DNA from 2 places in the Synechococcus sp. PH41509 genome. Region 1 is predicted to be linked to the other one. Evidence: predicted binding sites of a transcription regulator. Region 1 holds the regulator's gene; the other holds the start of a gene.
The links. The regulator NtcA, encoded in region 1, controls nitrogen genes in cyanobacteria. The targets are predictions, from matches to a motif close to GTANCNNNNGNTAC.
Positions count from the first base shown of each region.

Region 1 (3,860 bases):
TCGAGGATGCCTTGCGGCGGTTCCTGGTGCGTTCTGATTACAAGCTCGAACCAGGAGGTGACTACACCTTCATGGTCAGGGCCAGGTTTTGAGCAAGAACGTGGGTGCAGGCTCTGGCCATTGCAGGCGGCAACCCAAGTGCTCTTCCAGCATGACTAAGGCGGCAACAGCATCCAGGTCCACCGGTGGAATGCGCAGCCCTTTCGGCAGCACTCGGCGCCAACCCCGTGCAGGCCACAGCGTCCAGTAACGCTGTCTTGCCCGAAGGGTGGTTCCCTGCTCCGGAATCACGCTGAGGCTGCCGAGGCGTTCCAGCCGCTTGATCCACGCTTGGCTTCCTGTTCCGTCGCCAATCAGGATGCGATCGAGAGGTTGGTCTTGATTCCACTGCTCGAGCCAGGGTTCCACGGCCTCTGGGCTCAGAACATGGCCCTCGCTGACAAGACCACGCTGAAGATCGGCCAGCACAAGGCCACATTTGCAACGGCCTGGGTCGAGCACGGCCACTCGCTTCATGGGGATGCCTCAACCGTGACCACCACAGGATCGGCGCTGTCGCTGATCCCTGCGGCAATCACCTTCAAGACCATGCTTTGGTTGGGTCCCTCCAGCAATGTCTGGGCCAGTTGGGAGAGTGCGGATCCATCGAACTGCAGTCCTTCCGTAAGGGATCCTCGCCGTTGCACCTCGGCGTAGGCCGAGGCCAAGAGAAGGTTCAGTCTCGTTCGAATGCCCTCCGGTGTGCGTTCATCCGTTTGCAGTGTGGTGGTCGCCAGCACGTCACCGCTTTGCACCACCGGGCGGTTGGGACGCACTTCGGGGAAGGCGTACACCGCCGTTTCACCACGCAGCACATTGGTGGCGGAGCGCAGCGAGATCACCCAAGTGTCAGGCTTGCGGATGATGTTCTGCAGACGTTCCACGTCACTTCGAGGAACGCGGATCAACTGTCGTTCGGGTGCTTCCCCAGGCCTCACCTTGCCGTAGGCGTTGATATTGGCCTCTTGAAGCAGCCGGTCGACAACCTGTTTTGCTTGATCCGGAGCATCGAGACGAACCGTTGCTCTCGCCAAGGTCTGTCCGCTACTGATCACCACTGATCCACGCCTCAGGGCGACCAGGTTGAATTCGAGTTCCTTGAGTTCCTGCTCGCCAGCTCGGATGCGGCTCCGCACGCTGTTCAATTCGGCCTCCGTGCGCTGGATATCTGCATCGCGGGAGGCGATGTCCTGGCTCAGACGCTCACGTTCTGCCTCGAGTTGGGCGCGTTCGTTCTGCAGAGGAGCCAGTTCGCGGCGCAGGATGTCAGCCCGTTGCTGCGACTGCTTGAGCTCAGCGGCGATCCGGTTGGTTTCTTTTCGGGTCTCTTCCCTTTCTCGTTCGGCTGCATCGAGTTGCCGTCGACTGTCCTGGAGCCGGTCTTGCAGAGCATCCAGTTCAAACAGGCCCACTCGCAGTTGGCGGCTCACCAGCAGCAGCAGGCCGAGCGACAGTGCGCTGATCAGGCTGCCGGTCAGCACCGTGATCAGAACGGCGGTCCGTCGCGGCCGCATCTTGAACAGACTCAGGCGGGCCTTGCCGACACGACTTCCCAGCCGGTCACCAAGGGTCGACAGAACGCCTCCGAGCACCAGCAGAACCAGGATCAGTGCCCAGCCACTCATGGCTGCACCTGTGGGTTGAGGTGTTGACTAGCTGAATCGTTTGGCCAGAGCGATTGGATCCAGAACGGTGATTTTTTTGCGGTCAATCTGAACCAGACCGGATTGACGCAAGTCTCCCAGCAGACGTGTGATTGTCACGCGCGTTGAGCCAATCGCTTCGGCGATGGCCTGATGGGACAGGCGCAGGTCGATGGTGATTCCCAGTTCATCCGCTACGCCGAAATCCCTGCACAGCACAAGCAGAAAGCTCACCAGTCGGGATGACATGTCCCTGTGGGTCAGCGTTTCGATCATCGTTTCGGTTTGAAGAATCCGACTGGACAGGCCCTGCAGCAAGCGCAGGCCAACGCTGGTATCCGCCTCTATCGCCGCCTTCACGGATGTCGCTGGCGCCGTCACCATCTCGACTCTGGTGAAGGCTACGGCGTGGTAAAAACGATCAGATCGTTGACCGGTCAGCAACGACAGTACCCCGAAGAGGCTGTTTTCGCGGAGCAAGGCCACTGTGATCTCTTCTCCTGACTCGTAGACGCGGGAGAGACGGACAGCTCCGCGGCGGATCAGATAGACCCGTTCAGCAGGATCTCCAGGGAAAAAGATGGTCTTGTTGCGGTCCACCAATTCGCTGCTTGCGCCGTCCAGATCCCGGATGATTTCCAAGAGGGAGCGGTTGGCCGGTTCTGTGCTTGGGGTTGGGGCCACCATCTGCGGGGTGTATCGGCTGAAACCTCGGCTACTGGTCATGACAACCCCCTGGTGAGGCGAAGCTACGGAGCTAACGGTGGCCGCCGTGTAGCGGTTATTACGTAACTCTGGTGTGCTCGTTCATGGCTTGGCGTTGCGCCTGCATCAGCGAAGTCAATCCAGGCTCAGCCAGATCCAGTAATTCATTGAGCTGGCTGCGGCTGAAGGGCGCCCCCTCTGCAGTTCCCTGGATCTCCAAAAGGCGACCATCGCCAGCCTGCACAACATTCAGGTCCACCTCAGCTCTGCTGTCTTCGCTGTAGTCCAGATCCAGCAAGGCCTGGCCATTCACCAGGCCGACGGACACGGCCGCCAACTGGTCGACCAGTGGCGATTGCTCCAGAATCCCCTCATCCACGAGTGAAAGGCAGGCTTGCTCAAGGCCGAGCCAAGCTCCGGTGATGGATGCTGTCCGTGTTCCGGCGTCGGCCTGGATCACATCGCAGTCGATCAGCAAGGTGCGCTCTCCAAGACGCTTCATGTCGATCACAGCGCGAAGGCTTCGGCCGATCAACCGTTGAATCTCCTGCGTGCGGCCCGACAATTTCATGAGCTCCCGTGATTGCCGCTGCGGCGTGGATCCCGGCAGCAGCCGGTATTCGGCGCTGACCCACCCCAACCCTTCTCCCTTCCGCCAGCGGGGAACGTTGTCCTCCAGGCAGACGCTGCACAGAACAGCGGTTCGGCCGGTGTGAACCACAAGGGAGCTCAAAGCAAAACCCATGGGATTCCAGGTCACCGAGAACGGTCGTAACTGCTCAGGGCGACGGCCATCGGTGCGGCTTCCAGCGGGTTGGCTCATCGGTGGTGTGCAGTTCTTCAAGCCTCGCAGGCGGTTGGTTCTCGCCCGTCCAAACACCATGGGTGGTGTCAATGCACTTGTGGAATGTCATCTCGCCGCTACATTCAAGGTCTTGCCGGGATCACCCGGACGGATGTTGCCGTGATGACCACAAGCCTTGCCGACCCCCAAGCGTTCCAGAGCTCTCTGGATCGGGATCAGCAGGCTTTGCAGCGGGCCGGATTCAGGTCCCTGCCACCTGTTGCAGATCCTCCACCGCTGTATCTGGTGGCTCCCGAAGGGCAGCTGCAGGTGCACACGGCGCCCTATCGCGGCAGTTTCGCCAGTGTTCTGAGTCAAGCGATGCGTGCCGCTGGTCTGGGCAGTCGTGTTCTGATCAGTCAGTTCCTCAAAGGGGGCGTGCAGCAGGGGCCCGCAGGTCGCGTCCAACTTTGTGGAGGACTGGTCTGGCTGCGGCCTGAGGTGCCTCTCTGCCTCTCCTCGCCGAATCACCCCGGCGGTGCCGAGGCGGTTGCTGCCGTTTGGTCCATCTGTCGTCAGCATTTGATTCAGGGAGATCTCGACCAGTTGGTCCTGGATGAAATCGGCCTTGCTGTGGCCTTCGGTTATCTCGATGAAGCGGACGTGATTGAAGCTCTCGAGCAGCGGCC
Region 1 covers NZ_VTLD01000005.1:33,088-36,947, reverse strand. Annotated here, with positions in the region: gene FZZ88_RS02415 (DUF3146 family protein) at 1-92, shown strand, start outside; gene FZZ88_RS02410 (pre-16S rRNA-processing nuclease YqgF) at 76-516, opposite strand; gene FZZ88_RS02405 (DUF3084 domain-containing protein) at 513-1,664, opposite strand; gene ntcA (global nitrogen regulator NtcA) at 1,692-2,408, opposite strand; gene rph (ribonuclease PH) at 2,467-3,210, opposite strand; gene FZZ88_RS02390 (cob(I)yrinic acid a,c-diamide adenosyltransferase) at 3,355-3,860, shown strand, end outside.

Region 2 (3,860 bases), on a different contig from region 1:
CTGAAACCGAATCTGTACCGACGACGCTTCCACGACTGCTGAATTGGCCTGTGCCATAGCAAGATCGGATCAACACTCTGTTTGCCAAACCGAGTGCTAAAGCCAAGAACTACATCTTTTACCGGTAACAACAACAACACCCCTTCGTCCACGAAGAAAGAGCTTCTTAAGCAAAGATCCGGAAAAAATGTTCAGGTCGTTACTAATACTTGCAGCCATCACCACACACGATCGTTCCGCCACTCAACCCACCAAATCAGTAGCAACACGAACACAGACAGCACCAAGGCAAGCTGACTGGCCACCAGCAGAAACTGAAAGCCGGAGAGTCCAACGAGGCTGGCCATCAAAAAAAGATTTTGGATCATCCCTCCTCCTGCAACAAAGTGAAGTCAAACCGTTCCGGCCACGTGCGACTGCCGATCAGCATCACGACTGCTGACACGGCCGCCGAAAACACAGCGGCGCAGTAGGGCGCAATCAGCACATAGGCGAGCAGGCCAACAACGCTGCCAGCGATCATGGCCGCAATGGCAGCCGTGCGGTTGGCCGTGCGCCAGTACAGGCCGCACGCCACTGGCCAGACCGTGGAGGCCACCAACGCCCCGGTGAAGAACAGCACCGACGCCAAAGAATCAAGCCGCGGCCAGGACAGCGCCAGCGTGACGACCGCCAACCCCACCACCATCAGCCGCGCAGCCTGCTTGAGCTGCACGTCACTGGCCTGGGGCCGCAATAACCGGAAGTACACATCCTCCGCCAGAAGATCGGCAGTGGACGCCAGCAGCGAATCCAGGGTGGAGGTCAGCGAGGCGAACACCACCACAAACACCAGAGCAGCGCCGCCGGCGCCGAGCAGATCAGCTGCCATCACGGGGAACACCATGTTCACCTGCTCGAGAGGCAACTCACGCGCCAATGCCACCAGCCCGATGGAGCCCGTCACCATCGGCACGCTCATCCAGGCGACCCCCCCCAACACAAAGGAGGTCATCACCACCGAGCGACGGCTAGCGAAGACCCGAGACCACCAGATGTTGTTGTGAAACACCTCGCCCATCGAGAAGAGGGCGGAATTCCACGCGATCAACAAACCAGCAGGCAATAGCAGATCGAGCCGATCGGGATGCCGGGCAAGCAACGAGGCATGCACCTCGGGCATCGGGAATTGCCGGAAAGCGAGCACCGCCACCACCGCCAACAACACCATGATCAAGAGCGACTGGATGAAATCGGTGCCGATCACGGCCCGCATCCCCCCGAACAGGGTGTAAAGCGTGGCGACACCAATGACCACAACCATCCCCACGTGGTAATCGAAGCCTGAAAGGGCCTGCAGCAGCAGTCCGGCACCCATCGCCTGGGTCATCAGAAAACCCAGGGTGTAAATAGCGGTGATCACCATGAACACCCACCACGCCAGGCGCCCGTAACGCAACCGAATGAAATCGCCGCTGGTGCGTCCGTTGGGCATCAACTGCTTGATCCGCGAAGCCAGGGGGGCAAACAAGATCAGTCCAAGCCCTGCCAGGGCATAGCTGAACATGCCCCAAAGCCCGGTCTTGTAACCGAATTCAGGAGCAAGCAACGTGGTGTTGCCAGTGACCCATGAGGCCATCAACGTGGCGGTGCTTAGGGCCAGCCCAATGTTGCGCCCCGCCAGCATGTAGTCATCGGCATTGCCTTGACCACGCCGACCCCAGGCAATCCCGAGGGCAACCCAGAGAACGGAGAACAACACCACCAGCGCCCAAGCAATCCCTGGCTGGAGGAAGGGAACCGAGTCAGCGGACATCCGTCGACCCCCTGCGGTTCCAATAAAGGTGTCCGCGCAGAATCATCACCACAGTCGCCGCGGTTACGGCTGCACCGAGGGCAAAGATCAGTCGGGCCCAGAGCAATTCATCCAAAGCGAAGACCCTTTGAACTCCAGAAACAGATAAGCAAAAGAGTCTTCCCCGCCTGGCATTTCGCCCTCGATTCAGGTGCCTTCGGATACCCAAACATCAAGCGATCAGCGCCTTATCGCCTGAAATTGCGGAATGTGTAGCAACCACCACCCGAAGGGAAGTGGGGCGACGCATTGGATAGATATTGCTTACGCGACCAGGATGTTCACCGACTACAAACCCACGGTCGGATTCGACGAATATTTCTGCAGTGAAACGGCGAGGCCGCGCGAAGATCTAGCCACGCTGCTCGCATCGCTGGGGCAGATGGGGTTGCCCGAACTGAACCGCAGCCATGCCTCCGCCAGCCATCTACTGCGTCGCCTCGGCGCCACCTTCCGCCTGAACGATTCCGGCCTCAAAGGCAGTGAACGGATTCTTCCTTTCGATCCCTTGCCCCGGCTGATCGGACGCAGCGACTGGATCACCCTGGAGCGCGGACTGCTGCAACGCCTAGAAGCCATCGACTGCTTCCTCGCCGACATCTATGGCCCCCAAAAGATCCTTAACGACGGTGTGATCCCGCGAGAAGACGTTGAAAGTTCATCCGGCTGGCGCCCTCAGATGCAGGGCATCAGCCTGCCCCTCAACCGCTGGTGCCACATCTCTGGGCTCGACCTGATCCGGGACGGCAACGGCACCTGGCGTGTGCTGGAGGACAACCTGCGCTGTCCGTCGGGTGTGGCCTATTTCCTTGAAAACCGTCGGGTGATGAAACGGTTGTTCCCTGGCCTATTCGAAGGCCGTGCCGTTCAACCCATCGACGACTATCCCTCCCATCTGCTGCGCACCCTTCAAGACCTGGCGACCTGGAGTGACGCCCCACGCGTGGCGATCCTGACCCCCGGTGTGTACAACAGCGCCTATTTCGAGCACAGCTATCTAGCCCAGCAGATGGGCATTCCTCTAGTGGAAGGGCGCGATCTGGTGTGCGACAACGGCCGGGTGTGGATGCGCAGCACCAACGGCCTCAAGCCCGTGGATGTGATCTACCGCCGCATCGACGACGATTTTCTTGATCCCACCGTCTTCCGACACGACTCAATGCTGGGGGTGCCGGGCCTGATCGACGTGCTTCGGCAAGGACGGGTCGCCATCGCCAATGCCCCCGGCACAGGCGTCGCCGACGACAAGCTGATCTACGCCCACGTGCCAGCGATGATCCGCTACTACCTCGATGAAGAGCCGATCATCGAGAACGTTCCCACCTATCTCTGTGCCCGGCCAGAAGACCGCCGCTACGTGCTCGAACACCTTGAACAACTGGTGGTGAAATCGGTGGCGGAAGCAGGGGGCTACGGAATGCTGATCGGCCCCCAGGCCAGCCGCTCGGAGCTGGCTGACTTCGACTCAAAGATCCGTGCGAATCCCCGCAACTTCATCGCGCAGCCCACGCTGCAGCTCTCCACCGTGCCTTCCCTCAGTGACGGTGAGCTCTACCCCTGCCACGTCGATCTACGCCCCTATGTGCTGCGCGGCTCGAGCGACTGGGTGAGCCCTGGTGGGCTGACGCGGGTGGCCCTCAAGCGGGGCTCACTGGTGGTGAATTCGTCCCAGGGGGGCGGCTGCAAGGACACATGGATCGTCGAAGAACAACGGATCGCAGCAACGCAGCCAAAGGAGGCTGTGCCGTGTTGAGTCGCGTTGCCGATTCGCTCTACTGGATCAACCGCTATCTGGAACGCGCCGAAAACGTCTCACGTTTTCTGGAAGTGAGTGAAGCGATGGCGCTGGACTGTCCTCCAGGGAGCGCAGAACCATGGTTGCCGTTGGTGGAGGTGACAGAGGATCGGAACCGCTTCGACGTGGCCTATCCCGATGCCACTCCCAAACAAGTGGTGCGCTTCCTACTGCTGGACCGCAGCAATCCCAACAGCATCGTGAGCTGCATTGCGATGGCTCGGGAAAATG
Region 2 covers NZ_VTLD01000008.1:69,424-73,283, reverse strand. Annotated here, with positions in the region: gene FZZ88_RS04225 (aspartate carbamoyltransferase) at 1-57, opposite strand, end outside; gene FZZ88_RS12120 (hypothetical protein) at 219-347, opposite strand; gene FZZ88_RS04220 (sodium:solute symporter family protein) at 365-1,795, opposite strand; gene FZZ88_RS04215 (circularly permuted type 2 ATP-grasp protein) at 2,112-3,587, shown strand; gene FZZ88_RS04210 (alpha-E domain-containing protein) at 3,581-3,860, shown strand, end outside.
Region 2: FZZ88_RS04215 (circularly permuted type 2 ATP-grasp protein) is a predicted target of NtcA. The motif match lies at 1,986-1,999, and genes of this name have one in related genera.